2 regions of the Cupriavidus sp. 94F1 genome follow, and region 2 is predicted to be linked to the other one. Evidence: riboswitches for the same ligand, from Rfam matches in the RefSeq annotation. Region 2 holds a riboswitch; the other holds the start of a gene.
What was found. A riboswitch is a leader RNA that binds a small molecule or an ion and turns the genes downstream of it on or off. The one in region 2 is predicted to bind cobalamin.
Positions count from the first base shown of each region.

Region 1: it holds a riboswitch for cobalamin, as region 2 does, so the genes downstream of both, AC3FJ6_RS03555 (TonB-dependent receptor plug domain-containing protein) here and AC3FJ6_RS04120 (TonB-dependent receptor) in region 2, are expected to answer to the same signal.

Region 1 is NZ_JBYOJT010000001.1:779,159-793,855, forward strand. Features, by position in the region: gene AC3FJ6_RS03530 (adenosylcobinamide-GDP ribazoletransferase) at 1-585, opposite strand, end outside; gene cobT (nicotinate-nucleotide--dimethylbenzimidazole phosphoribosyltransferase) at 600-1,664, opposite strand; gene cobO (cob(I)yrinic acid a,c-diamide adenosyltransferase) at 1,732-2,364, opposite strand; gene AC3FJ6_RS03545 (ABC transporter ATP-binding protein) at 2,361-3,170, opposite strand; gene AC3FJ6_RS03550 (FecCD family ABC transporter permease) at 3,167-4,174, opposite strand; gene AC3FJ6_RS03555 (TonB-dependent receptor plug domain-containing protein) at 4,191-6,200, opposite strand; cobalamin riboswitch at 6,277-6,580, opposite strand; gene AC3FJ6_RS03560 (hypothetical protein) at 6,786-7,109, shown strand; gene AC3FJ6_RS03565 (cell division protein ZapA) at 7,106-7,429, shown strand; RNA gene ssrS (6S RNA) at 7,760-7,978, shown strand; gene AC3FJ6_RS03575 (EVE domain-containing protein) at 8,055-8,528, shown strand; gene AC3FJ6_RS03580 (SIMPL domain-containing protein) at 8,684-9,382, shown strand; gene AC3FJ6_RS03585 (malonate--CoA ligase) at 9,468-11,021, opposite strand; gene AC3FJ6_RS03590 (enoyl-CoA hydratase/isomerase family protein) at 11,109-11,918, opposite strand; gene AC3FJ6_RS03595 (Bug family tripartite tricarboxylate transporter substrate binding protein) at 11,918-12,925, opposite strand; gene AC3FJ6_RS03600 (malonyl-CoA decarboxylase domain-containing protein) at 13,032-14,480, opposite strand; gene AC3FJ6_RS03605 (GntR family transcriptional regulator) at 14,533-14,697, opposite strand, start outside.
Region 2 is NZ_JBYOJT010000002.1:2,312-17,008, forward strand. Features, by position in the region: gene AC3FJ6_RS04095 (chromate transporter) at 1-1,013, shown strand, start outside; gene AC3FJ6_RS04100 (chromate resistance protein ChrB domain-containing protein) at 1,050-1,508, shown strand; gene AC3FJ6_RS04105 (amino acid ABC transporter substrate-binding protein) at 1,927-2,715, shown strand; gene AC3FJ6_RS04110 (amino acid ABC transporter permease) at 2,802-3,455, shown strand; gene AC3FJ6_RS04115 (amino acid ABC transporter ATP-binding protein) at 3,484-4,233, shown strand; cobalamin riboswitch at 4,340-4,598, shown strand; gene AC3FJ6_RS04120 (TonB-dependent receptor) at 4,632-6,854, shown strand; gene AC3FJ6_RS04125 (DeoR/GlpR family DNA-binding transcription regulator) at 6,984-7,751, shown strand; gene AC3FJ6_RS04130 (SulP family inorganic anion transporter) at 7,970-9,712, shown strand; gene AC3FJ6_RS04135 (IclR family transcriptional regulator) at 9,754-10,551, opposite strand; gene AC3FJ6_RS04140 (IclR family transcriptional regulator) at 10,548-11,330, opposite strand; gene AC3FJ6_RS04145 (MBL fold metallo-hydrolase) at 11,594-12,553, shown strand; gene AC3FJ6_RS04150 (FAD-dependent oxidoreductase) at 12,756-14,510, shown strand; gene AC3FJ6_RS04155 (DUF2783 domain-containing protein) at 14,547-14,697, shown strand, end outside.

The DNA of each region.
Region 1 (14,697 bases), on a different contig from region 2:
GCCACAGGCCAGCGCGAAGAGCAGGCTGCGGGTTTCCAGCCGCTGGGCCACCGGCTTGGCCTTGCCTTCGTGGCGCACGTAGTCGTGCGTGGCCAGGAACGTGATGGCCATGGCGCGGCTGGCGCCGTGGCCTGCCACCAGCACCGCCAGCAGCATCGCGCCGCCGTGGGTTTCGCCGACGGACACCAGCAGTTGCCATTTCAGCAGCAGCGCCACCACGATGGCGATGGCACCGAACGCGCCCACGCGGGAGTCATGCATGATCCGCAGCACGTCCTCGGGCCGGTAGCCGCCGCCGAAGGCATCCACGCAGTCGGCCAGCCCATCCTCGTGGAACGCGCCCGTCAGCAGCAGCGTGGCAGCCATGCCCAGCACGATGGCCACCGACGGCGACCAGAGCTGCCATGCCAGGCCCGTCACCAATGCCCCCGCCACGCCCACCAGCAGGCCCACCGCCGGAAAATAGCGTGCGGCGGCGTTCAGGTAGTGCGGCGCGAACCCCACCCACACCGCCAGCCGCTGCGGCATGGGCACGCGCGTGAAGTAGCCCACGGCGGTCAGGAAGAAGCGGAGTTCGTCGGCCATGGCGTCTGCGCGGTCTAGGCCGAAGCGTTGCTGATGCCGGCGCCGCTGAACGTGGCCATCTCGCGCAGGAAGGCAACGGCCGACGCCACCAGCGGCCAGGCCAGCGCGGCGCCGGTGCCTTCGCCCAGACGCAGGTCCAGTGCCAGCAGCGGCTCGGCCTTGAACTCGGCCAGCAGCGCGCGGTGGCCCTGCTCGTGGGAACAGTGCGAGAACACGCAGTACTGCAGCACGTTCGGGTCGATGCGCGCGGCCACCAGCAGCGCCGCCGAGGCGATAAAGCCGTCCACCAGGATCACCATGCGGCTGGCGGCCGCGGCCAGGTAGGCGCCGGTCATCGCCGCGATCTCGAAGCCGCCGAACGTGGCCAGCACGTCCAGCGGGTCGGTGGCGTGCGGATGCCGCGCCAGCGCCTGCGCCAGAATCTCGCGCTTGCGCGCCACGCCGGCGTCGTCCAGCCCCGTGCCGCGCCCGGTGCAGGCTTCCAGCGGCAGGCCGGTCAGCCGGCTCATCAGGCAGGCCGCCGCCGACGTATTGGCAATGCCCATCTCGCCAAAGCCAATCACATTGGTGCCCTGCTGGGCGTGGCGCAGCACCCGCGCGATGCCGGTGTTGATCGCCGCACCGGCCTCGGCCGGGGTCATGGCCGGCTGCTCGACGAAATTGCGCGTGCCATTGGCCACGCGGCTGTTGACCAGCCCCGGCGACGCCGGCAGCGGCGCACGCACGCCCACATCGACCACTTCGAGCACCATGCCATGCTGGCGCGTGAAGACGTTGATGGCGGCCCCGCCGTTCAGGAAATTCAGCACCATCTGCGCGGTGACTTCGGCCGGGAAGGCGCTGACGCCGGCATCGGCCACGCCATGGTCGCCCGCGAACACGATGATCGCGGGCCGGTTCAGGTCGGGCACGGTTTCGCCACGGATCATGCCGATCTGCAGCGCCAGCGATTCCAGCCGGCCCAGCGACCCGGGCGGCTTGGTCTTGTCGTCGATGGCCGCCTGCAGCGCGCCGCGCAGCGATTCGTCCAGCGGCGCGATCGGCGGCAGGGTCAGCGCAAAGTCGGAAATATGGGTCATCAGTCTTCTTTCGATCCTCGGGGAACGCCAGCCCGGCGAAGCGGAAGCGGGGCTGGCCGGCGTTCTCCTACATTTCTACGCCACGTTGGGCCTTGATGCCCTGCTGGAACGCGTGTTTGACGGGCGTCATGTCGGTCACCGTGTCGGCCGCTTCCACCAGTGCGGGCGGTGCACCCCGGCCCGTGATCACCACATGCTGCATCGCAGGACGCGCGCGCAGATCGGCGATCACGGTCTCGACATCAAGATAGTGCAACTTCAGCGCAATGTTCAGTTCATCGAACAGCACGAGGCCGATCGACGGGTCGCGCAGCATGCGGCGGGCCACCTCCCACGCGGCCTCGGCCTTGGCCACGTCGCGGGCGCGGTCCTGGGTTTCCCAGGTGTAGCCCTCGCCCATCACATGGAACTCGCATTGGTCCGGAAACCGCCGCAGGAACATTTCCTCGCCGCTCGGAATGGCACCCTTGATGAACTGGACCACGCCCGTGCGCATGCCATGCCCCATCGCGCGCACCACCATGCCGAAGCCCGAGCTGGACTTGCCCTTGCCGTTGCCGGTGGTGATGACGATCACACCGCGCTCGGTCTGGGCGGCGGCAATCCTGGCATCGACCACCTCCTTCTTGCGGACCATGCGGTTCTTGTGGCGCTCGTCGCGGCCGTCGTCGCTCGGGCTCGGGTGTTCGGTATCGCTCATGGTGTCTTTCCGTCGGGGATCAGCGCGGTATGGATGCCGTCGCTGATGCTGATAATGGGGGTGCGCAGTGCGTGCGAGCACCGCGCGGGCGTCAGGACCTCGTGCGCCGGGCCGTGCAGCGCGACGCCGTCTTCGGCCATCAGCAGCGCATGGGTGGCGTGCCGGCGCGCGAGCGTCAGGTCATGCAGGATCACCACGGCGGCGTGGCGGCCGGCATGGGTCAGGCGGCGCAGCAGGTCGAGCACCAGGATCTGATGGCGCAGGTCCAGGTGCGAGACCGGTTCGTCCAGCATCAGCAGCGGCGCCTGCTGGGCCAGCACCGCGGCCAGCGACACGCGCTGGCGCTCGCCGCCGGACAGGGTCAGCACATCGCGCGCGGCCAGGGCGTCGAGATCGCACTGGGCCATCACATCGCGCACCACGCGGTCGTCGTCGCGCTTGCCCCAGCCCCAGCCGCTCATGTGCGGATGGCGGCCGATGCGCACCGCATCCTCCACCACCATCGAGAACGTGTCATGTATGGCCTGCGGCAGATAGGCGCGCTGGCGGGCCAGCGTGGCCGGCGCCACCTGCGTGGCGGCCACGCCGCCGATTTCCACGGCCCCGCCATCGGGCGCGCGCAAGCCGGCCAGCACGCCCATCAGCGTGGATTTGCCCACGCCGTTCGGACCCACGACGCACCAGAGCTGGCCCGCCTGGATGGACAGCGACAGGCCATCGACCAGCACCCGCTGGCCCGCGCGCAGGCGCACGTCGCGCAGCGACAAGACGGGACACGGCGCCAGCGGCTCGGACCATGCGTTCATCGCGGCCTCCGCAGCAGCAGGTAAAGGAAGGTGGGCACGCCCAGCAGCGCGGTGATGACACCCACCGGCAACTGCGCTGGCGCGATCACCGTGCGGGCGATCAGATCGGCCGCCATCAGCAGCGTGCCGCCCAGCAGCACCGACGCGGGCAGCAGCTGGCGCTGGTCGTTGCCCCACGCCAGGCGCACCATGTGCGGCACCACCAGTCCGACAAAGCCGATGGACCCGGCCGTGGTGATGGCCGCAGCGATGGCGAACGAGGCAATCAGGAAGGTGGCCAGCCTGACGCGACCCACGCGCACGCCCAGCGACTGCGCCACGGTCTCGCCAAGCAGCATCACGTTCAGCGCACGCGCCATCGGCATCGCCAGCCCCAGCGCCACGACCAGCGTGGCCAGCGCCCAGCCGTAGCTGGCCGTGCCGCCCAGGTCGCCGGTCAGCCAGAACAGCATGCCGCGCAGCCGCGATTCCGGCGCGATGGCCAGGATCAGCGTGATCAGCGCGCCCCAGCCGGCCGCCAGGATCACGCCGGTCAGCAGCAGCCGCGCGCCGGCCTCGTGGTGGCCGCCCTGGACTTGCGGATGCAGCAGGTCGCGCCGCGCCAGCGTGGCCACCAGCAGCATCGAGCAGAGCGCGCCGCCCGCCGCGCCGGACTGGACGACCCACAGCGGCAGCGACAGCAGCATCGCCAGCAGCGCGCCCGTGGAGGCGCCGCCGGACACGCCCAGCACATAGGGCTCGGCCAGCGGATTGCGCAGCAGCACCTGCATCAGCGCGCCGGACAGCGCCAGCAGGCCGCCGCAGGCAAACGCCGCCGCCGCGCGCGGCAGCCGCAGTTCGCGCACGATGGCGCCGGCCGTGCCGGTATCGGCGCCGGTCAGCGCCTGCCAGACCTGCGCGATATCCAGCGCGACGCTGCCGGCCGCCAGCGACAGCGCGAACACCGCCACCCCGGCCAAGGCCAGGACGGTCCAGACGGTCAGCGCGCGGCGCAGTTCGGTCATGACGTGACGTCAGGCCCTACTTCTGGCGCCAGCCGAGCGTGATGAACCCGGCGCGGCCCTGCGTGTTGTAGGGCCAGGCAAGCTGGTAGTTTTTGTCGAACAGGTTTTCCACACGGGCAGCCACGAACCATTGCTTGTCGATGTTGTAGCGGGCATTGAGGTTGACGATACCGTATCCGCCCAGGACGCGCGCGCTGTTGTCGAGCCGCTCCGACGACAGCAGCCATTCGCCGCCAAAGCGCCAGTTGCCGAAGTTGCGGCCCACGTCGAACGACGCATGGCGCCGCGCCCGGCGCAGCAGCTGGGTGTTGCTGCTCTGGTCCACGGGATTCTGGAAGGTCACGGCGGCGCCCAGGTCGGTACCCCAGATCGTGGCGCGCCACGAGGCCTCGATGCCCTGCACCTTGGCCTTGTTGACATTCTGTGCCAGGAACACGCCGCTGCCCACGGCAGTCGACACGATGAGGTCGTCATAGCGCGTCTCGAACGCGGTCACGCGCAGCAGGCCGGCGCTGGCCGTATCCACCTGCACGCCCGCCTCGGCGGACTTGGCGCGTTCGGGCTGCAGGTTCGGCTGGCCGAAGCCCGGGTAATACAGCTCGTTGAAGGTCGGCGCGCGGAACGCATTGCTGACATTGGCGATCAGCTTGACCTGATCGGTCACGTTGAAGCCATAGCCGGCAAAGAAGCTGCCCTGATTGCCGAAGTCGGAATAGTGGTCGTTGCGGCCGTTCAGCTGCAGCTGGTGCCGGCCGATCCGGCCTTCATAGCCGCCGTACACCGAGAACACGTTGCGCGACGGCGCGTTGTACGCACTGGACGCCAGCGTCTGCTGCAGCCAGTCGGTGCCGAACAGCAGCTTGTGATCGGGCGTCAGCGCGTATTCGTTCTGCCAGTTGAACTGGCGGTTGCGCGTGCTGAACAGGCTGTCGAACAGGCCGTTCTTCGTGCCTTCGCTGCGGTCTTCGCTCTGCGACAGCTTGAAATGCGTGGTCCACGCCGAGGTCACCTTGCCGTTGACGAATGCCGACAGCGTGTAGAGCTCGCTGTTCATGCGGAAATCGTCGGTCGGCTTGCCGCTGGTGCTGTCGTACGACAGGTCGCTCTTCGAGTAGTACGCGGCGAAGCCGGCATCCCAGTCGGACGTGAACTTGTGGCGGATCTGGCCCGACACGCTCTTGTTCTCGTACGGGTTGTCGCCGGGGTTCGGCCCGTTGCCGCGCCGGACTGCCGCGGCATTCGCGGCGGCCCACTGGTTATAGTTGATCGACGAAAAACCGTCGGTCTTGAAGATCGAGCCGGTCAGGTTGAACGACGTATCGCCAATCTGGCCGCCGTAGCCGACGGTGCCCTGGCGCGTGTTGTTGCTGCCGTACTCCACCTGCGCATTGGCCGCCGGTGCCTGGCCGGCGCCATTCTTGGTGAAGATCTGCACCACGCCGCCGATGGCATCGGAGCCATACAGCGCCGACACGTTGCCGCGTACCACCTCGATATGGTCGATCTGGTCGGGCAGGATGTTCGCCAGCTGGGCCGTACCGCCGCTGACGCCGGCCACGCGCACGCCATCGATCAGGATCAGCACCTGGTTCGAATTGGCGCCGCGCATGAACAGCGACGTATTGGCGCCCATGCCGCCATTGGCGGCGAATTCGACACCGGCCTGGCCGCGCAGCAGCGAACGCAGGTCGGGCGCCTGCGAATTGACGATGTCCTCCTGGGTCACCACCGTGGTGTGCGGCAGCGCCTCGGTCACACGCTGCGCGGTGCGCGAGGCGGTGACCACCACGGGTGCCAGCGACGGGGGCTGGGCCGCCGCCGGTTGTGCGGCGGGTGCGGCAGGCGCGGCGGATGTGGCTTCGGCGGGTGCGGCAGGCGCGACGGGAGCCGCCCCGGCGGGCGCCTCCTGGGCAAATGCCGGGATATGGGACGCGCAAAGAACGGCAACGGCCGCCATGATGGCGGGCACGGACGGGCCAACCGGCGGCTTCACCGCGACGGTCGACCTGGATAGCGTGGAACGCATGAGCAGGATGGATGAGAACGGCCGGGCCCGTTCCCCCGCGGACCTGATGGCGAATGGGCGTGCCGCATGGGGTGCGGACGCCCGCGTTCTTCAGGCCGGTATCCGGGCTGACGACATCAGGCAGGCCGCCTTCCCGATGGGCTCCCCGCAACTTCCGGCGAGTCCGTATCAGTGGCCTTGGCCCGCCCTGCGAACGACGCTTGGCGTGTTCGCGGTCGCTTACCGTTGCGGGGGCAGCACAGGTTGGCCTGCCCCGCTCGCGTCCAGCCTGGCCGATCGACGTCGCGCCGGGCTGGCGGGCGGTACCCGGCTCCCTGTTTCCCGTTGAACTGCAGCCCCTGCGTAAGGCGGCCGCGAGCACCTGGAACGTGCGCGAGTGTAGGGAGTTTCAAAGTTGGCGTCAATGCGAGGGGTCAAGTTGCCGATATCCGTGATTGACACGCGAAATCGCGCCGTTCGCCGCAGATCGGTGCAACTTCCGTGCGGCAGCAAAGTCTCACCGGTCGCATTGACGGTAGCCCCCGCGTGTGCATCGGCTAGAATCCCCAAACCTGACCCTTACTCCTACCGGACACGACAGGCACTATGCTCAACGAACTCGAACAACTGGCCGCCAAGATCGGGCGCGTGCTGCATCATGCGGACACCCTGGCGGCGGAAAACCAGCGGCTGCGCGCGGAGATCGACCGCCTGCAGGCCGAGGCGAGCACGTTGCGCGCGGACCGCGAAGCCATGGCGGCCGACCGCGAGCTGCTCAACATCAAGATCGAGGAGGCGCAACTGCGCATCCAGTCCATCCTCGACAAGCTGCCCACCGCCAGCGACGCGCGCCAGCTCGACCTGCTCGGCGACGGCCAGTCCCGCGCCGCATCGGAAGGTTCGCAGCAAGCCCCCGGAGAACACGCATGAGCAACAAGCAAGTGGAACTGAACATCGCAGGCCAGCCCTACCGTTTCGCGATCTCGCCGGAGAACGAGGCCGCGCTGCTGGAAGCCGCGGCGCTGGTCGACGACAAGATGAACAAGCTCAAGGGCAGCGTGTCGGCCAAGGGCGTGGAGCGCGTGGCCGTGATGGCGGCCATCAGCATTGCGTCGGACCTGCTGGCCATGCGCCGCAAGCAGGAAGAGGACGGCACGATTCCGGTGGACGCGGTGCGCGCGCGCATTCGCGAGCTGAACGACCGCGCCGACGAGGCGCTGCGCCAGTACGCGCACGTGGGCACGCGCTGAGCCGCCGAAAAAAAACCCTGACGGCAACACTTGAATTGCGCGGCGTCGGCCAGATATGTCGTCCATGTGAAGCCGGTGCCGCGCCCGGCCGCATGATGTGCATGGATATGCCGGTTGTTGTGGAAAATGTAACGCCCCGACGTATCCGGCTTGGTATCACTGACGTCGCGGTGTATAGTGGAGCCACTGCGCGGCGAGACTGACCGACGCAGTTGGATGGTCGGGTTATCGGGCCTGGCCGCCGTTTCCATCCCATCCTAGTTTGAAACGGCAAACGTCTGACATCCCAAGCGTGTTGCACGCACAGGAACCCAAGTCAGACGTTTGACAGTTTCCCTGCCTGGTTCGTGAGGGTCATAAACTCCTTGAACCGATATGCATTGCATGGTGCGGGATCATGTCGTGTGGGCGAGCGCGTTACCGCATTCATAGTCCTGGCTTCGGTCCGGACTCCCTGAGTGGGCGATGTACCCGAAATACGACTTCCGCAGCCACTCTGAACCTCACTTGGGTTCAGGATGCCGACCCAGCGGCCGAGGCGGGGACCCCCTTCAAGTGGTGAAGAGGCGGTGGTTTCAACGAACCACCGCCTTTTTCATTTCAACGCCTGACCTGTCACGGATCCATGCCCGACGCGCGCGCCCGCCAGTACTGGCTGATGAAGTCCGAACCGGATGAAGCCAGCATCGACGATCTGGCCCGTGAAGGCACGCTGCCATGGACCGGCGTGCGCAACTACCAGGCGCGCAACTTCATGCGCGACCAGATGCGCATCGGCGACGGCGTGCTGTTCTATCACTCGTCGTGTCCAGAACCCGGCATCGCCGGCCTTGCCGAGGTCTGCTCGCAGCCCTATCCCGATCCCACGCAGTTCGACCCCAAGAGCGACTACTACGACAAGGCATCCCGGCAGGAAGAGCCCCGCTGGTCGCTGGTGGACGTGCGCTTCGTCAAGAAGAGCGCGCTGATCCCGCTGCCGGCATTGCGCGAGCATGACGCGCTGGCCGACATGGTGGTGCTGCGCAAGGGCAACCGGCTGTCGATCACGCCGGTCACGCCGGCCGAATGGCGCTTCATCACCGAAAAGCTGATGAAGTAGCATCTGCCGCTGCAGTCTTCTGGCCGCGCCGCATTTTTTTGCCCGCCTTAACCCCGATCCGGCCGCCCGGCCGTTAGAGCTTTCATGCAGGAGCCCGCATGGAACGAAATGCGAGGCTTCGCATCTGATAGCCATCACATTGATCGGAGAACAATATGAAGAAATTGCTGGTCGCCTCGCTGCTGGGCACTGCCGCCGCCGTGGCCTCGGCCCAGACCGTTGCCGTGCCGCAGCCTTCGGGCGTGCTGTCGTTGTCCGCCGAAGCCGTGACCGAAGTGCCGACCGACGTGGTCACGCTGGTCCTGGCCACCGAGCAGGAAGGCCCTGAGCCCGCCGCCATTTCGAACGCGCTGTCGTCGCGCACCCAGGCGGCACTGACGCAAGCCAAGCGCGTGTCGGGCGTGGAAGCGCAATCGGGCGGCTTCACGATTCATCCGAATACCGACCGCAACGGCAAGATCAGCACGTGGCGCGGCCGTTCGGAGATCATCCTCAAGTCGAAGGATTTTGCCGCCGTGTCGAAGCTGGCTGGCGAGCTGGCCAACCAGATGCAGGTGCAGAACGTCGGATTCTCGCTGTCGCGCGAGGCGCGCCGTGCCGCCGAGCAGAAGCTGGCCGACCAGGCCGTGGCGGCATTCCGCGACAAGGCGCAGGCCACGACCAAGCTGTTTGGCTTCAGCAGCTTCACGATCCGCGAAGTCTCGGTCAATGAATCGGGCGGCGTGATGCCGCCGGTGCCGCGCATGTACGCGGCCAAGGCCATGTCGGCCGATGCCGGCGCGCCGATTCCGGTGGAAGGCGGCAAGACCCAGGTGACCGTGTCGGTCAACGGGTCGGTGCAGATGGTGAAGTAAGCGACAACGCAACAAGAAACAAGGAAACAAGGAAAAGCCCCGCTCCATTTTCATGGGGCGGGGCTTTTTCTCGGATGGCTTCGGATTACAGCGTCGCGAACTGCTGGCGCAGCACGTTCTTCTGCACCTTGCCCATCGTGTTGCGTGGCAGTTCGTCCACCACGTGCACGCGCTTGGGCACCTTGAAGTTGGCGATGCGGCCCTTGAGCGTGCCGATCATGCCGGCCTCGTCGATATCGGCGCCGGGCTTGCGCACCACCACGGCCACCACGGCCTCGCCAAAATCGGCATGGGGCACGCCGATCACGGCCGATTCCACCACGCCGGGCATCTCGTCGATAAAGCTCTCGATTTCCTTCGGGTAGACGTTGTAGCCGCCCGAGATGATCAGATCCTTGCTGCGGCCGACGATGGTCAGGTAGTTGTCCGGCACCTTGCGCTCGCCAGCCTGGCTGACGATGGCACCCCCGAAGCGGCCCACGTCGCCGGTCTTGAACCAGCCATCGGCGGTGAATTCCTCGGCGGTCTTTTCCGGCATGCGCCAGTAGCCCTTGAACACGTTGGGGCCCTGAACCTGAACATTGCCGATCACGCCCGGCGGGCACAGGTTGCCCTCGCCGTCCATCACGCGCACCGAGACGCCCGGCAGCGGCATCCCCACGGTGCCGCCGATACGTTCACCGAGCGCGGTGTCGTACGGGTTCGAGACCAGCATCACGGTTTCGCTCATGCCGTAGCGTTCCAGGATCGTATGGCCGGTACGCTCACGGAAGGCGTCGAACGTTTCCAGCAGCAGCGGCGCCGACCCCGACACGAACAGGCGCATGTTCTTGCAGAGGTCCTTGTCGAAACGCGACTCCTGCACCATGCGCACGTAGTAGGTCGGCACGCCCATCATCACCGTGCAGCGCGGGATGAATTTCAGAATCTGGCCCATGTCCAGTTTGGGCGCCCAGATCATCTTGGCGCCGGCCAGCAGCGCGCCGTGCGACGCCACGAACAGCCCGTGGACGTGGAAGATCGGCAGCATGTGCAGCAGCACGTCGTCGCTGCGCCAGCCCCAGTATTCGTTCAGCGTCAGCGCGTTCGAGGCCAGGTTGCGATGCGTCAGCATCGCGCCCTTGCTGCGGCCGGTAGTGCCCGATGTGTACAGGATGGCCGCCAGATCGTCGTCCGCGCGCTGCACGGTCTCGAACGTGTCCGGCTGTGCCGCCGCGCGCTGCAGCAGCGATCCGGTACGGTTGTCGTCCAGCGTGAACACGTGCGCCGTGTTGTGCGCAAACGCCACCTTCGACACCCAGCCGAAGTTGCTGCTGCTGCAAACCACCACCGCCGGCTCGGCATTGCCGACGAAATAATCGATTTCGGCTTCCTGGTACGCGGTGTTCAGCGGCAGGTACACATAGCCGGCCCGCAGCGTGGCCAGGTACAGGAACAGCGCCTCCGGCGACTTTTCCACCTGCACGGCCACGCGCGCGCCGGCCGGCAGCTTCAGCGCGGTCAGCAGGTTGGCAAGCTTGGCCGTGGCGCGGTCCAGGTCGTCCCACGTGTAGTACAGGCCGTCATGCGTTTCGATGCAGCAGGCGCTGCGGTCGGCAGGAAAACGGGATTCGAACAGGGCGAACAGATTGGCGTTCATGGTACTGAGCAAAAGGGAATGGCATGCCCGGGGACGGCAGGCGAATGCGCTGGGGCAGCCGGCCATGATAGCCGGCCGGCCGACATATTACTCCCCGGTGAAATCCGGAGGCCGGTGCGCCAGGAAGGCGGCTACGCCCTCGGCGTGGTCGCGGCTGCCGGCATAGGCGAAGTGGGCGTCCAGTTCCGCGGCGGTCAGCGGCGCCGGCGCCGGCGACAGTCGGCGGATGGTTGCCTTGTTGATGCGCGCGGCCAGCGGCGCCCCGGCGCAGAGACGCTGCACCGTGGCGGCCACCTCGTCGTGCAGGGCCGCCTCGGGCACCACGCGCGTCAGCAGCCCCTTGGCGGCCGCCTCGGCGGCGTCGAACACGCGGCCTTCGAGCAGGATTTCCAGCGTCACCGCGCGCCCTGCCAGGGCCAGCAGGCCCTGCAGTTCGCCGGGCGCCATCGGAAACCCCAGCCGGTTGATCGGCACGCCGAAGCGGCTGCCCGCCGCAGCGACGCGCAGGTCACAGTTGCACGCGATTTCAAGTCCGCCGCCCACGCAGACGCCTTCGATGGCCGCCAGCGTCGGCAATGGACATTCGGCGATGGCCCGCAACGCCGGCGCGATGATGGCCGTGTGATAGCGGCGCACCGCGGCCGCGTCGCCCCGCACCACTGGAAATTCGGCGATGTCGGCCCCGGCGGCGAAGTTGCCGTCGGCGCCGCGCACGACCACGCAGCGCGGCGGACGGGCCGCGGGGTCGGCCGCGCTTGCCACCTCGGCCGCCAGCGCGTCAAACCCCGTGGCCAGCGCCTGCCACATGCCGGCCGATATCGCGTTGAGCTTGCCCGGATGCGACAGCGTGACGGTGACCACCTGGCCATCGCGGGCGAACGTGACAGTGCCGCCCATCAGTCGATCTTGGCGCCCGAACGCTGCACCACCTCGGCCCATCGCTTGATCTCGGCGCGCTGGAACTGCGCGAACTGTTCCTGCGTGAACTGCGGGATGTCCGAACCGTTCTGCAGCCAGATGGCCTTCATTTCGGGGCTGTTCAGCGCCTTGGTGGTCTCGGCGTAGAGCTTGTCGACGATCTCCTTCGGCGTGCCCTTGGGCGCCCACAGCGCGTACCAGGTGGACACCTCGTAGTTCGGCACGCCGGCCTCGGCCGCCGTCGGCACGTTCGGGAACGCCGCCGAGCGCGTCTTCGACGCCACGGCCAGGGCCTTGATACGGCCGGCGCGAATATGTTGCGCCGATGAGCCGAGGCCGTCGAACATCAGGTCCACCTGGCCGGCGATCAGGTCGGACAGCGCCGGGCCGGCGCCCTTGTACGGCACATGCGCCAGATCGGTCTGGGTCTGCAGCTTGAACAGCTCGCCGGCCAGATGGTGCGCCGAGCCGTTACCGGCCGATGCGTAGTTGAGCTGGCCCGGATGCGCCTTGGCATAGGCGATCAGGTCCTTCAACGTGTTGGCCTGCACCTTCGACGGATTCACCACGATCACCTGCGGCGGCTGCGCGATCACCGTGATCGGCACGAAATCCTTCTCGATGTCGTAGTCGAGCTTCTTGTAGAACGACGGCGCGATGGCGTGGTGCGCGCCGCCGATGAAGACCGTGTAGCCGTCCGGCGCGGCCTTGGCTGCCAGGCTGGCGCCCACCGTGCCGCCGGCGCCGCCGCGGTTGTCGATCACGAACTGCTTGCCCAGCTGCTTGGAAAGCTGCGCGGTCAACGGCCGCGCGAACGCGTCGGTGCCGCCGCCGGCCGGGAACGGCACGATCACGGTAACGGGCTTGTTCGGCCAGGGGTCCGCGGCCTGCGCGGCCGGCGCATGGAGGCTGGCCCCGGTGCCGGCCACCAGGCCGGCGATTGCAAAGACGCGTGCGAACGCGGTCAGTTTGCGCTGACGACTCATGTACTGTCTCCTCTCTCTACTCACTGCGTGGAAAGTCAATCGAAGTACTGCCTACTGCCACCCACCCGACAAGAAACCTGCCTGGCGTCCGCGCCCGACCCGAGGGCTACAGCAGCTTGGCCACCGCGCGGCTGACGCGGGGGTTGCCATCGCCAAGGCGAGCCAGATTGTCATCCAGCGCCTCGGGCACGTAAAGATAATTCACCATCACCCCGCATGACTGTGCGCGGCCTTTTCGCGACAGGTCGGCGCCCCAGTTCACGCGCTCGACACATGCCCCGTTACCCAGGTGGAAACGCGCCACCGGATCGGCCGGCACGCCCTTGCCGCCCTGGCGCACCAGGTAGTGCGCCACCAGCGCCAGCGCCGTATCGCGGATGACAGGGTCCTGCGCGTCGGCCGGCAGCGCGGCAAACCAGGCCGCGCCATCGGCCGGCGCCTCGCCATGCCGTTCGCGCCAGCGCGACACCCGCTTGTCACCCAGGATGCGTGCAACCGACTCGCCGTCCTGCTTGCGCAGCCAGTCGGCAAAGCCCGGAATTGGCGACAGCGTGGCGAACTGCTTGAGCTTCGGGAATTCACGCTGCAGTTCCTCGATCACGCGCTTGAGCAGGAAGTTGCCGAAGCTGACGCCGCGCAGGCCCGTCTGCGTGTTCGAGATCGAATAGAAGATGGCCCATTTCACGCGGCGCAGGTCTTCCAGCGGCGCGGCCTCGTCCAGCAGCGTCTGGACGTTGGCGGCCATCTCGGGCACGAATGCCACTTCCACGAAGATCAGCGGCTCGCGCGGAATGCGCGGATGGAAGAACGCATAGCAGCGGCGGTCCGAATCGAGCCGGTTGCGCAGGTCGTTCCACGACGAGATTTCGTGGACGGCTTCGTAGCGGATCAGCTTTTCGAGCAGCGACGCCGGCGAATCCCAGGTGATAGGCTGCAGTTCGAGCAGGCCCACGTCGAACCAGTTCGAGAACAGTGCCTCCAGGTCTTCGTCCAGCGCCCGCAGGCCGGGAATGCGCTTCTGCCAGCGCAACATGTCCGAACGCAGCTGGATCAGGAAGTGCAGGCCGCAGGCGCTGTCGCCACGCTTGCCGTGATGCGCGGCAATGCGCTTGAAGAAGCGGATGCGCGCATTCGACAGGGCCTGCGACAGCCCCGAAGCCGCGCCCGCCGATGCGCCGGCCGGCCCGCTGCCGGACGCGCCGCCCGGCGTATCGCGCCCGGCCGCCACGTCGGCCAGCACGCCGAGCATGGCCTGGCGCAGCGGCTCGGCCGCCGCCTGGTATTCATCCTGCCAGGCCAAGGCGGCGGCATTGGCAGCGCCGTCGGTCAGGCGCGCCTCGAAGCACTGGCGCAGCTGTTCGCGCTGGCGTTTGACGGCGCGCGTGGACAGCGCCTGCTGCGCCGGGTCCGGCGCGTCCGTCGCGGCGGGCCTGGGCGCGTCGTCCTTGCGGTTCCACCAGCGCCCAAAGCGCGAGAACAGCGAGTCGCTGACGGGCTCGCTGGCATCGAGCGGAGCACTGACTTTCAGTGGGTCGGCGGGATCGAGGGCAGTCATGGTCGTGTCCTGCGAGGTCGGTGGAGGATGGGCAAGCCGGGTCGGTCGGACGTCAGCCCTGCCCGGCCAGGCGCAGCGGCGCGGCCGGCGGGGCGGCGGCTGCAGGGGTGGGCTCGGCCGCGTCGAGCATGCGCAATGCGCCGCGCTGACGCAACACGTGGGTCTTCATCAACGCCTCGGCCCCTTCGGGGTCGTGGGCCTTCAATGCCGAGAACAC
Region 2 (14,697 bases):
AGGAGGGCATCGCGCTGGCGCAACTGGCGCCCGGGCCGATGGCCGCGCAGCTTGCCATCTATCTGGGCTATGTCCACTACCGCATCGTCGGCGCCACGCTGGTCGGCATTGCCTTTGTGCTGCCGTCGTTCCTGATGGTGCTGGCGCTGGGCTGGGCCTATACGAAGTTCGGCGGCCTGACGTGGATGCAGTCGGTGTTCTACGGCGTGGGCGCGGCGGTGATCGGCATCATCACGCTCAGCGCGTACAAGCTGACCAACAAGAGCGTGGGCCGGGACCCGTTGCTGTGGGGCATCTATCTGGTGCTGGGCGCGGTCACGGTCATTACCGAATCCGAAATCGCCTGGCTGTTCCTGGCCGCCGGGCTGCTGGTGTGGTTCTGGCGCGCGCCGCCGAAGTGGCTGCGCGAACGGGGCGTCAATGCCGTCGCCGCCGCGCAGTTGCCGATGGCCGGCGGGTTCGCCAGCAGCCTGGACTGGCCGCTGCTGATGCAGATCGGCGTGTTCTTCGCCAAGGCCGGGGCGTTCGTATTCGGCTCGGGGCTGGCCATCGTGCCGTTCCTGTACGGCGGCGTGGTGACCGAGCACCACTGGCTCAATGACAAGCAGTTTGTCGATGCCGTGGCCGTGGCCATGATCACGCCCGGCCCCGTGGTGATTACCGTGGGCTTTATCGGCTATCTGGTGGCCGGCCTGCCCGGCGCGGTGGTGGCCGCGCTGGCCACGTTCCTGCCCTGCTATCTGTTTACCGTCATCCCGGCGCCTTACTTCAAGAAGTACGGCAAGCGGCCGGCCATCATTGCCTTCGTGGACGGCGTGACGGCCGCGGCCGTCGGCGCCATCACGGGCGCCGTGATCGTGCTGGCCCGGCGCTCGCTGGTCGATGTCCCGACCGTGGCGCTGGCCGTGGTGACCGTGCTGTTGCTCTGGCGTTTCAAGAAACTGCCAGAGCCGGTGATCGTGCTCGGTGCGGCCGTCATCGGGCTGATCGTCTATCCGCTGCTGCGCGGCTGATGTCGGCCGGCGTCGGCGGATGTTCAGGAGCCAATCATGAAATGGATCACGCGAGAACGCCCCAAGATCGACCGGATTGCCTGTCCCTGGCTGGTGGCCCGGTTTATCGATCCTTCGCCGGAGTTTCTATATGTACCCGCCGGCGACGTACTGGCCGAAGCGCAGCGCAGCGGGGCGATTCCCTACGACATACCCGGCGTCGAGCTGTCGCACGTAGGCGACTTGTGCAGTTTCGACGCCTTCCTCAAGAAGTACGGCCTGGCCGACCCTTCGCTCGCCCAGCTTGCCGCCATCGTCCGGGGTGCCGACACGTCGCGGCTGGACCTCACCCGCGAGTCCGGCGGCCTCTATGCCATATCGCTGGGCCTGTCGCAGACCTTTGCCGACGACCATGACATGCTGCGGCAGGGCATGGTGATGTACGACGCCCTGTACGCCTGGTGCAAGCACTGCCAGGCCGAGACGCACAACTGGCCGCCGATCATGCCGGCCTGAAAGATCCCCGCAAAAAGTGCCTTTCAGGTATCAATCACAATACGGATGACATCAGGCGCGGCGCCGATCACGGCCTGCCGCGCCGTGCGTCCCTGTAGAATGTCGGCCTGTTGGCTGGCCACCCGGCGCTGCCCATCGGTCAACCCGGTGGGCCAGGACGCCAGATGGCCGATAGCTCACGCGTTCAGCGACCTCTGCGGATCGCCTTGCCGAATCGCCTGGATTCCGCGCCCACTTCCCGATGTTCACACCATGCCGGCCCACAACCCGGCGCGGCGGGGCAATCGTGCGCGGCGCCCGGGCCTTGCCTGGCTGTGAGCGCCAGCGGCGCCAACGGGCGCGAATGGTGCCGGTGGCGGCGATCCTGCCATCGGTGCGGCGGCACGCGTTGCCGCACCCTTAATCTCTCCTCGACATCATGAAAAAAATAGCAGCCGTTCTCCTGATCTCCGGTCTTTCGTTGCTGGCCGCCTGCGGCAAGAGCGACCCGACGCCGGCGGCAAAGCCTGCCAGCGCGGGCACCAGCATCGTCGTCGGCCTGGACGACAACTTCCCGCCGATGGGTTTCCGCGATGCCAACAACCAGCTGGTCGGCTTCGACATCGACATGGCGAAGGAAGCGGCGCAGCGCCTTGGCATGACGGTGGATTTCAAGCCGATCGACTGGAGCGCCAAGGAAGCCGAACTGAACGGCAAGCGCGTTGACGTGCTGTGGAACGGCCTGACGATCACCGAGGACCGCAAGAAGAACATCAGCTTCACCGCGCCGTACATGACGAACCACCAGATCGTCATCGTGACCGAAAAGTCGCCGATCCAGACCAAGGCCGACCTGGCCGGCCGCATCGTTGGCGCGCAGGACGGCAGTAGCGCCGTGGACGCGATCAAGAAAGAGGCAGCCGTGGCCGCCAGCCTGAAGGAACTGAAGTCGTTTGGCGACAATGTGACGGCGCTGATGGACCTGTCGGCAGGCCGCCTCGACGCCGTGGTGGTCGACGAAGTGGTGGGCCGCTACCTGGCCAGCAAGCGCGCCGGCGAATACCGCATCCTGACCGAGAACTTCGGCACCGAAGACTACGGCGTGGGCGTGCGCAAGGACGACGGCGAACTGCTGGACAAGCTGAACAAGACGCTGGCCTCGATGAAGCAGGACGGCACGGCCGCACGCATCGCCACCCAGTGGTTCGGCGCGGACATCACGAAGTAAGGACAGCCACCTTGCAGGGGGCGCAGGGTTCGGGAAAGCAAGCAAATTGCACCGGCCCTGTTGCACCTGCATCGTAATGTTTCAGCATGGACTACGTTCTTTCTCTCCTGCCTCCGATGATGGAAGGGGCCAAGGTCACCTTGACCCTGTTCGCCATCACGCTCGGGCTGTCGGTGCCACTGGGCCTGGCGCTGGCCCTGCTGCGGATTTCGGCGTGGGCGCCGGTCAGCGGCCTGGTGAATGGCTATATCTGGCTGATGCGCGGCACGCCGCTGATGCTGCAGATGCTTTTCATCTATTTCGCGCTGCCGTTCGTGCCGTATGTCGGCATCCGGCTGCCCGATTTCCCCGCTGCGGTGGTCGCGTTCGCGCTGAACTACGCGGCGTACTTCGCCGAGATCTTCCGGGCCGGCATCCAGTCGGTGGAGCGCGGCCAGTACGAGGCCAGCAAGACGCTGGGCCTGAGCTACTTCCAGACCATGCGCCGGATCGTGCTGCCCCAGATGATCGGCCGCGTGCTGCCCCCGGTGAGCAACGAGACCATCACGCTGGTCAAGGACACCTCGCTGATCTACGTGCTGGCGCTCAATGACATCCTGCGCACGGCGCGCAGCATCGTGCAGCGCGATTTCACGACAACCCCGTTCCTGGTGGCCGCACTGTTTTACCTGGTGATGACGCTGGTTCTGACGTGGCTCTTCCAACGCCTCGAAAAACGCTATGCAAGATACGATCAATGAGAACGCCGGCGTGCGCGAGCGCCCATTGATGGTGTCGGCCCGCGACATTCACAAGTCCTTCGGCGCGCTGGAGGTGCTGAAGGGCGTGTCGCTGTCGCTGCGCAAGGGCGACGTGACCGCCGTCATCGGCCCGTCGGGCTCGGGCAAGAGCACGCTGCTGCGGTGCATGAACCATCTGGAACTGATCGACCGCGGCACGCTGGAAATCGAGGGCGAAGTGCTGGCGGCCACCGACGCCAGCGGTGTGCGCTACGCCAAGGGTGCCGATCTGCGTCGTATTTGCGCCAGGATGGGCATGGTGTTCCAGTCGTTCAACCTGTTCCCGCACCTGACCGTGCTGCAGAACCTGATCGAGGCCCCGATGACGGTCAAGGGCATGTCGCGCGACCGCATCGTGCCGCTGGCCGAGGATCTGCTGCGCAAGGTCGGCCTGTTCGACAAGCGCGACAGCTACCCGTCGCGTCTGTCGGGCGGCCAGAAGCAGCGCGTGGCGATTGCCCGCGCGCTGGCCATGGAGCCGGACATCATGCTGTTCGACGAGCCCACGTCGGCGCTCGACCCCGAACTGACCGGCGAAGTGCTGCGCACCATGCGCCAGCTGGCCGACGAGCACATGACGATGCTGGTGGTCACGCACGAAATGGGTTTCGCGCGCGAGGTGGCCAGCCATGTGGTCTTCATGGACGGCGGCAAGGTGGTCGAGGAGGGCCCGCCGGCGCAGCTGTTCGGGGCGCCCGTTCAGGCGCGGACGCGCGAATTCCTGACGCGCGTGTTCTGAGGCGTGGGCCGGCCCCCGCGGCCGGCGCACCTGGCGCGTGTCGTTTTGTCGCGTTTGTATCAAAACTGTTGCAGGTAGAATGCGCACCGCGGCACACGGTCCTCGTGTGCCGACCGTGACTGCAGGTGCCGGCGAGCCATTCGCCGGTTAAACGGGAAACAGGTGCGTCGCCGATCGTCCAGATTTCGACGAGAGCGGCCATGCCTGTGCTGCCCCCGCAACGGTAAGCAGGTCGGGAACCGTCAAGCCGATCCATCCGGGTCGGCGGTCACTGCGCCAGCACATGGCGCGGGAAGGCGATGGCATCCCGGCGCGAGACGCGCCGCCCTGCAAGCCCGGATACCGGCCTGTTGTCATCATCGAAATCCATTGCCCGGGCGGGGTCGCCTGGCTTCACGATGACACACAATCTGTCCGCGCATTCCGCCGGCCGCTTGCGCTCGGCTCCGTTTCGCCCTGGCTCCGCGCGTGCGCGCCGGCCACATCTGCTGGCTGCCTCGCTTGGCACCGTCGCCAGCCTCAATTTCCCCGGTGCATGGGCCCAGGAGGCCGCTTCCGACCGTAAGGCGGGCACGCTGCCGGCCGTCACGGTCAGCGGGGCGGCTCAGCTTGACCCGCCCGGGCTGGCCCTGTCCGCGCCCGAATACACAGGCAGCCGTCTGGGCCTGACCCCGCTGGAAACACCGGCCAGCGTCGAAGTGCTCGGCGGTGAAACGATCCGGGCGCGTGGCGACCAGTCCGTGCGGGAAGCGGTGACGCGCGCCACCGGCATCACCGGCAACCCGGCGCCCGGCAACGGCGGCACGTCGCTGACAGCCCGTGGCTTTGCCGGCCAGGGCTCGGTCATGCAACTGCTCGACGGCACGCGCATGTACGTGGCCTCGGGCACGGTCACGTTTCCGTTCGATACCTGGTCGGTGGATCGCATCGAAGTGCTGCGCGGGCCTGCATCGGTCATGTATGGCGAAGGTGCCATCGGTGGCGTGGTCAACGTGGTGCAGAAGAAGCCGATCCGCGCGCCCATCGAGAACGAACTCCAGATCGCGGGCGGCACCGGGAAGACCGCGCGCGTGGCGTTCGACAGCGTCGGCAAGGTCAACGACAACCTGTCGTACCGCTTCGCCACCGCGTACAACCGCTCGGCCGGCTGGGTCGATCGCGGGGATTCGAACAACCTGATGGTGTCGGCGTCGGTGCGGCTGGACGTCAATCCGGACTTCAACCTGACGCTGTCCTATGACGACGGCACCCAGCATCCGCAGCAGTACTTCGGCGTGCCGCTGGTGAACGGCAGCCTGGACACGTCGCTGCGCAAGAAGAACTACAACGTCGGCGATGCCCAGATCAGCTACCGCGACCGCTGGACGCGCCTGAACGCCGAATGGACGCCCAACGACCGCGTCACCGTGCGTAACCAGTTCTATTACCTGACCAGCCATCGGCATTGGCGCGATAGCGAGACCTACGCGTTCCTGCCGGCAACCTCGCAGGTGCGCCGCACCGACTATCTGGAAATCCTGCACGACCAGGAGCAGGTGGGCAATCGCGCGGACCTGACGGTCAAGAGCCGGCTGTTCGGGCTGGAGAACGCCACGACGGTCGGCTTCGACATCAACAAGATCAACTTCACGCATTCGAACAATTCGCCGTATGGCGGATCGTCGACGGTCAATGCGTACGACTTCGATCCGGGGATGTTCTTCAGCCCGCCGGGCATCGTCACCTCGCCGCGCCTGCGGACCCACACCACGCAGTACGCGCTGTTCGGCGAGCATCGTATTTCCTTTACGCCGCAGTGGTCGGTGATCGGCGGCGTGCGCTTCGACCACGCCCGGCTGTATCGCACCGATCTGGTCGCCAACACGGGCTGGGAGAAAACCTTCGCCAATACCACGTGGCGCGTGGGCACGGTGTACCAGTTTACGCCGGCGCTGTCGGTCTACGCGCAGTACGCCACGGCCACTGATCCGCTTGGCTCGCTGGTGACGACCAGCGACGCACAGCGCAATTTCGAGCTGGCTACCGGCAAGCAGGTGGAAGTGGGGGTGAAGCAGGCGTTCTGGGGCCATCGCGGCGAATGGACGGTTGCGGCCTACGAGATCCGCAAGAACAACCTGCTGTCGCGCGACCCGGTCAAGCCGACGATCACCCAGCAGGTGGGCGAGCAGTCGTCGCGCGGGCTGGAGGCATCGGCCAGCGTGGAAGTGCTGCGCGGCCTGCGCCTGGACATCAACGGCACGGTGCTGCGGGCACGCTACGACGACTTCACCGAGTCGGTGGGAGGCGTGGCGGTGTCGCGTGCCGGCAATGTGCCGACCAGCGTGCCGCAGCAGGCGGCCAACGCCTGGCTGAGTTGGAGCTTCATGCCGCAGTGGACGTTCGCCACGGGTCTGCGCTACGTGGGCGGCCGTTACGCGGACACCGCGAACAAGGTGCGCGTGCCGAGCTATACGACGGTCGATACCGCGCTGTCGTGGCGCGTGACCAGGCAGGCGGCGCTGACGCTGCGCGTCTACAACCTGTTCAACCGCGACTACGCCGAATCGTTCTCGAACGGCGGCCAGCAGTGGCTGCTGGGCCGTCCGCGCTCGGCGGAACTGTCGGCAAACTTCTACTTCTGAGTGGCGTCGGGCGGTCGGTGGCCGCCCAGCCTCGCCCCCCAAAGGCCGGGAGGGCAAGACTGTCACGGAAGTGTCATATCGCGCGCTTACATTTTCGTTCGACCATGCAACGTGAGCGAATGAGCGTCGATGAGCCTGACCCTGCGGCAACGTGAAATCTTCGGCTGGCTGAATGATGCCGGCTACCTCAGTACCGAACAACTGGCCAGCCGCTTTGGCGTCAGCAGCCAGACCATCCGGCGCGACATCAACGAACTGAGCGTGCAGGGGCTGGCGCGACGCATGCACGGCGGGCTGAGCTTGCCGGCCAGCCAGCACAACATCAGCTACCTGCAACGCAGTACCGCGCATGTGGAGCGCAAGCGGCGCATTGCCGAGGCGGCCATTGGCATCGTCGAGGCCGATGCCACGGTGTTCCTGGGCTATGGCACCACGGTGGCCGACTTTGCCCGCGCCCTGCCGGACGACCTGCCGCTGCGCGTGATCACCAACAACCTGGGTGCCGTGCATGCCTTGGCCGACAAGCCCCGCATCGAAACCTGGGTCACGGGCGGACGGCTGCGTGCCGGCGATTTCGATGTGATGGGCAGTGCCACCCTGGATTTTGTACGACGTTTTCGTGCGCATGTGGCGATCTGCAGCGCCGCCGGCATTGACGCGGACGGCACGTTCTACGAATTCCAGCCGGAGGAGGCCGAATTGAGCCAGGTGTTGCTGTCGCACAGCCATCTGCGCGTGCTGCTGGCCGACAGCAGCAAGTGCCTGCGCCACGCGCCGTGCCGCGTGGCTGGCCTGGACCAGATCGACCACCTGTTCACGGACGCCGAAGCCACCGCCGCGCTGCCATCGTTGCCGGGCCTGTGCGAGCGCGCCGGCGTGGCGCTGCACCTGTGCTGAGCCACCGGCACCGCCGACTCACCTGGCGTCTTCCTTCGTCCCGGATACCGGATCGCCGCGATTGACGGCGTGATCGCCCGGCCCGCCCAACGGGCAGGGCCGTCCGCGAGTTGAACGGGTGTGTCATGCGCCACATTCGTGCGCTTGCTTTGGCGCATGCGGGACCTATGCTGAATCACACCGATCTCCGGCGTGTCACCACCACAAAAAAGGGTCCCATGGCATCCACCGCGCCTACTCCAACGCCCGCCCACGCGCCGGCCCCCCACTGGCTGCGCTGGCTGCCCGGCCTGGCCATGCTGCGCACCTACGAGGCAGCCTGGCTGCCGCGGGACCTGGCGGCGGGGCTCGTGCTGACCACGATGCTGGTGCCGGTGGGTATCGCCTATGCCGAGGCGTCGGGCGTGCCGGGCGTGTACGGGCTCTACGCGACGATCATCCCGCTGCTGGCCTACGCGCTGTTCGGGCCGAGCCGCATCCTGGTGCTGGGGCCCGATTCCGCGCTGGCCGCGCCGATCCTGGCGGTGGTGGTTGGCATGTCCGGCGGCGACCCGATGCGCGCCGTGGCCACCGCCAGCCTGATGGCCATCGTGGCCGGCCTGTTCTGCATCGTGCTGGGCCTGCTGCGGTTGGGGTTCATTACCGAACTGCTGTCCAAACCGATCCGCTACGGCTATATGAATGGCATCGCCCTGACGGTGCTGGTCAGCCAGTTGCCCAAGCTGTTCGCCATCAAGGTCGACGATGCCGGGCCGCTGCGCGAGCTGTGGTGGCTGGCGCAGGCCATCGCCGATGGCAAGGCCAACTGGTACAGCTTTGCCGTGGGCGCGGCCAGCCTGGTGCTGATCCTGTTCCTGAAGCGATTCGAGCGCGTGCCGGGCATCCTGATCGCCGTGGTGCTGGCCACGCTGGCGGTCAGTGTGTTCCGGCTCGATCACCACGGCGTGAAGGTGCTGGGCGAAATCCCGCAGGGGTTGCCGACCTTCGCGCTACCGTGGTTCAGCGGCGTGGATATCGTCCGCATCGCACTGGGCGGCTGTGCCGTGGCGCTGATCGCCTTTGCCGATACCAGCGTGCTGTCGCGCACCTATGCTGCGCGCACCCATACGCGGGTGGACCCGAATCAGGAGATGGTGGGCCTGGGCGTGGCCAACCTGGCGGCCGGGCTGTTCCAGGGGTTTCCGATCAGCAGCAGCGCGTCGCGCACGCCGGTGGCCGAGGCAGCCGGCGCCCGCACGCAGCTGACTGGCGTGGTCGGCGCCATTGCCGTGGCGGCCCTGCTGCTGGTGGCGCCCAATCTGCTGCGCTACCTGCCCAACAGCGCGCTGGCCGCCGTGGTGATCGCGGCGGCCATCGGGCTGTTCGAGTTCAAGGATCTGCAGCGCATCTATCGCATCCAGCAGTGGGAGTTCTGGCTGTCGATGCTGTGCTTTGCCGCCGTGGCCGTATTCGGCACGATTCCCGGCATCTGCCTGGCCGTGGTCCTGGCCGTGATCGAATTCCTGTGGGACGGCTGGCGGCCGCATTTCGCGGTACTGGGCCGGGTGCCGGGCCTGCGCGGCTACCACGACCTGAAACGCTATCCCCATGCGGCGCTGATCGACGGGCTGGTGCTGTTCCGCTGGGACGCGCCGCTGTTCTTTGCCAATGCCGAACTGTTCCAGCAGCGCCTGACGGAGGCCGTGGAGGCGGCGCCGAAGCCGGTGCGCTGGGTGGTGGTGGCGGCCGAGCCGGTCACCAGCGTGGACGTCACGTCGGCCGACATGCTGCGCGAACTGAGCCAGAACCTGGCCCAGGACGGCGTGGCACTGCATTTCGCGGAAATGAAGGACCCTGTCCGAGACAAGCTGCGGCGCTTCGAGCTGACCGAGACCTTCCCCAACGCCTGTTTCCATCCCACCGTGGGCAGCGCCGTGGACGACTATCTGGCCAGCATCGGCGCCCGGAAACTGGACGAATGACGATGGGCCGAGGCACGGCCAGCGGCTGGGGGTACGCCGCGTCAGCCCCCGCTGGCGCCCATCGCCCCGAACCGCCACGACAACCGCCGCGCCGCCTGCCTGACCAGCTGGGCCACCTCGCTGTCCAGCGCGCTGTCGAAGCTGCCGCTGCTGCCCATCACGGCGATGACCAGCGCCAGCGCGCCGGTGTGGTCGAACACCGGGGCGGCCAGGGTGTCGATGCCGGGCACGGGGCGGCTGACGGCGTTGTCGATGCCATCGTCGCGAATCTTGTGCCAGCGCGGGGTGGCGGCCTGCCGGATCGCCGCATCCACGGGCACACCCGCCATGCGGATCGCATCCTGCACCAGCGCCTGGGTCAATACGTCATCAGGCAGATGGGCGGCAAACGTGCGGCCGATGGCCGTGTTGACCATCGACAGCACCGTGCCCACGCGCAGGCTGACGTGCTGCGGACGCAACGCTTCTTCCAGCCGGATCACCGTGGGCCCCAGAGGGCCGAACACCGCCATCGCCACCGACAGGCCCGTGGCATGCGCCAGCGCCACCACCTCGGGCTCGGCCTCGCGCGTGGGCGACAGGCGTTGCAGCGCCACCAGGCCCATGTCCAGCGCCAGCATGCCGGCCTCGAAGTCGCCGTCGGCATTGCGCGTCAGCAGGCCGATCTTCTGCAGGCTGACCAGATGCGGGAACGCCTTGGCCGGCGCCATGCCGGCGGCGCGCGCCAGTTCGCCCAGCGATAGCGGACGGCCGGCGTCGGCCAGCGCATTGAGCAACTGGCCGGTATTGTCGAGCGACTGGATGCCGCGCTGGGGTTTGCTCTCTTCCAGTTCGGTCATGTCGCCTCCATTGCCCGCGCGATGTCGTCGATGGCCCCGCGCAGCATGCGTGCCACCGGGCCTTGCCAGTCGACGTCGATGGCGCCCGTGGAGCCGATGGCGGTCAGTACCAGGCGCAGCGTGCCGTCGGCATCGACCAGCGGCATCGCCAGGCTGCTGACTGCCGGGCTGGGCGTATCGATGCTGCGTTCCATGCCGCGCTGGCGCACGGCGGCCAGTTGATCCATGAAGGCGGGCAGGGCATCCGCGGAAGACGCACCAGCCTCTTGCTGGCGCCAGATCGGCTGCCAGTGCGCTGGCGGCTGGAACGCGCAGTACGTGCGGCCGGTGGCCGTGGTGGCCAGGGCCATGACCGTACCCACGTGCAGGTTGACGTGCAGCGGCGACCCGGCGGACGCGTAATGGACGATGGTCGGCCCCTGCGGCGTGGGCAGGCTGACGGCCACGTTCCAGCCGATGGCCGAGGCCAGCGCCTGCACGGGCGGCACGGCCGCCCGGTACGCCGGCGTGTGGTCCAGATGCAGCATGCCCAGGCGCAAGGCCAGCGGCCCCGGTTCGTAGCTGCCGTCGAGATGATCGCGCTTGATGAGCCCCAGGCGCGTCAGGCTGACCAGATAGGTATGCGCCTGCGCCGGCGCCAGTTGCGCGGCGGCGGCCAGTTCGGCCAGGGCCAGCGGCCGGCGCGCATCGGCCAGCGCCTGCAGCAGGCGGCCGCCCACCTCCACGCTCTGGATGCCGCGTTGTGTCTTGCCGGCGGATTCGCCCGGGGGTCTTGCCATGCCTGCGTGCTGCCTGTCTGTCGGAAAGAGCCCAATGGTACGCGATGCATCGCCAGCGGGCGGCCTGTCAGGCGCTTGTCGCGGCGCCTCGGCATCGGGGTTTTCCCGCGTCCCCTACGCTGCGACAAGGCTTGGCGGGTAATTTAGCAAATAGCAATCGTATTTGCCATTGACTAAAAATAGCCGTCTTCCTAAGATTCATTCACGCCGATCCCCCGCGTGATCGCCCGACCCATCCCCCTACACAAGACAACGAGGCAGACATGGCAAAAGCATTCGCATCCCAGGCCGACCTGGAAGCCAAGCAGATCACCTTCACCCAGCTTTCGGAAAACGCCTGGGCCTATACGGCCGAGGGCGATCCCAATTCGGGCGTGATCATTGGCGACGACGGCGTGATGATCGTGGACACCACCGCCACGCCGGCCATGGCGCAGGACCTGATTGCCCGCATCCGCGAGATCACCGACAAGCCGATCAAGTACGTGGTGCTGTCGCACTACCACGCGGTGCGCGTGCTGGGCGCGTCGGCCTACTTTGCCGAGGGCGCGCAGCAGGTCATCGCCAGCCGGGGCACCTACGAGATGATCGTGGAGCGCGGCGAGGCCGACATGAAATCCGAGATCGAACGCTTTCCGCGCCTGTTCGCCGGCGTGGAAACCGTGCCGGGCCTGACCTGGCCGACGCTGGTCTTCGAGCGCGAGATCACGCTGTTCATGGGCAAGCTCGAAGTGCGCATCGCCCACCTGGGCGCCGGCCACACCAAGGGCGACACCGTGGTGTGGCTGCCGCAGCAGAAGGTGCTGTTCTCGGGCGACCTGGTGGAGTACGACGCCGCCTGCTACTGCGGCGACGCCCAGCTCGAACAATGGCCGGCCACGCTGGACGCGCTGGCCGCGCTGCAGCCCGAAAAGCTGGTGCCGGGCCGCGGCCCCGCGCTGACCACCCCGGCCGACGTGGCCAAGGGTCTGGCCTACACCAAGGATTTCGTCTCCACACTGCTGCAGGCCGGCCGCGAAGCCGTGGCCGACAAGCTCGACCTGAAGGCCGCCATGGCGCATACGCGCAAGTTGATGGACCCGAAGTTCGGCCACGTATTCATCTACGAGCACTGCCTGCCGTTCGACGTGTCGCGCGCGTTCGACGAGGCGTCCGGCATCACGCATCCGCGCATCTGGACGGCGCAGCGCGATCAGGAGATGTGGGCGGCGTTGCAGGCGTAAGCCGGCATAAGCCGGTGCAAGCCGGTGCGATGGTTTTCTCCCCTCTCCCGCACGGCGGGAGAGGGGCGGGGGAGAGGGCAGGGCAGTTCCCTTGGCCACGGGTAGCAGGCGGAACCGCCAGCCCCTCTCCCCCAACCGCTCTTCCACGTCGCGGGACAGCGGAGCAAAAGAACGCAACCACATACAAGTGGACGGAGACACCATGAGCAGTACCGAAGTCGACATCGACTACCAGAAGCAGACGTATGCCTACATGCCCTGTGCCGAGCAGCAGCCGGGCCACCGGGCCGAGGGCCCGCATCCCGTGATCGTGGTGGGCGCGGGGCCGGTGGGGCTGGCCACCGCGATCGACCTGGCGCGCCACGACGTGCCGGTGGTGCTGGTCGATGACGACTGCACGCTGTCCACCGGCTCGCGGGCGATCTGCTTTGCCAAGCGCACGCTGGACATCTTCGACCGCCTGGGCTGCGGCGACCGCATGGTCGACAAGGGCGTGCGCTGGCATGTGGGCAAGGTGTTCCTGCAGGACCGCCAGATCTACGCGTTCGACCTGCTGCCCGAGGCCGGCCATCGTCGTCCGGCATTCATCAACCTGCAGCAGTATTACGTCGAGGGCTACCTGCTCGATTGCGCGCGGGCGATGCCCAATATCGACATCCGCTGGAAGAGCCGCGCCGTGGCCGTGGCGCAGCACCCGGACCACGTGGCGCTGACCATCGAGACCCCCGACGGCTGCTACACGCTGTGCGGCCGCTACGTGGTGGCGGCCGACGGCTCGCGCAGCCCGCTGCGCAAGATGCTGGGGCAGGAAAGCCATGGCCACACGTTCCGCGACCGCTTCCTGATTGCCGATGTGAAGATGGAGGCGCCGTTTCCGGCCGAACGCTGGTTCTGGTTCGATCCGCCGTTCCATCCGAACCAGTCGGTGCTGCTGCACCGCCAGCCCGACAACGTCTGGCGCATCGACTTCCAGCTGGGCTGGGATGCCGACCCCGTGGCCGAGAAGGCGCCCGAGCGCGTGATCCCCCGCGTGCAGGCGCTGCTGGGCCCCGACGCGAAGTTCGAACTCGAATGGGTCAGCGTCTACACGTTTGCCTGCGTGCGCATGGACAGCTTCCGCCATGGCCGCGTGCTGTTTGCCGGCGATGCCGCGCACGGGGTGTCCCCGTTCGGCGCGCGTGGCGCCAACAGCGGCGTGCAGGACGCCGAGAACCTGGCCTGGAAACTGGCCTATGTGCTGCAGGGCAAGGCGCCCGACAGCCTGCTGGACACCTACGCCAGCGAACGCGAATACGCGGCCGACGAGAACATTCGCAATTCCACGCGCGCCACCGATTTCATCACGCCGAAGAGCGCGGTCAGCCGGGTGTTCCGCGATGCCGTGCTGACGCTGGCGCGCGATCACGCGTTCGCGCGGCAGCTGGTCAACAGCGGTCGTCTGTCGGTGCCGGCGGTGCTGCACGATTCGACGCTCAACACGGCCGATGCCGATGCATTCGGCGGCGCCATGGCGCCGGGGGCGGCATGCGTGGACGCACCGGTTGCCGATGCGGCCGGCAAGCCGTGGCTGCTGCAGCACCTGGGCAACGCGTTCGTGGTGCTGGTGTTCGGCCCGCCGGCCGGGCTCGATGCCGCGCAGGCCGAGGCGCTGCGCACGCTGCAGCAGGGCGGCATTCCGCTGCGCGTGGTGTTTGTCACCGACCCGGCCATTTCGGCATCGGCACAGGCGTGGCCCGGCGCCACGGTGCTGCGCGATGCCGAAGGCCTGGCCGCCAGCCGCTACGACGCGCGTGCCGGCACCTGCTACCTGATCCGGCCGGACCAGCACGTTTGCGCGCGCTGGCGCGGTGTCGATGTGGCTGGCATCGCCGCTGCACTGGCCCGTGCCACCGGCAATGCGCCGGTATCCCGGACCCTGACGCCCTCCGCCCCGGTGCAGGCAGCGGCCCTGGCCTGAAGCCCTGAACCCAGCCAACCGAAGGAGACAGGCCCCATGCCGCTCAATACCGCCCCCAACCTTGCGCGCCCCGACGACTTCTACGAGGCGCTGATCGACATGCACCGCGGCCTCGACGACGCCGCCAGCCAGGCCGTCAACGCGCGGCTGATCCTGCTGCTGGCCAACCATATCGGCGACCACGACA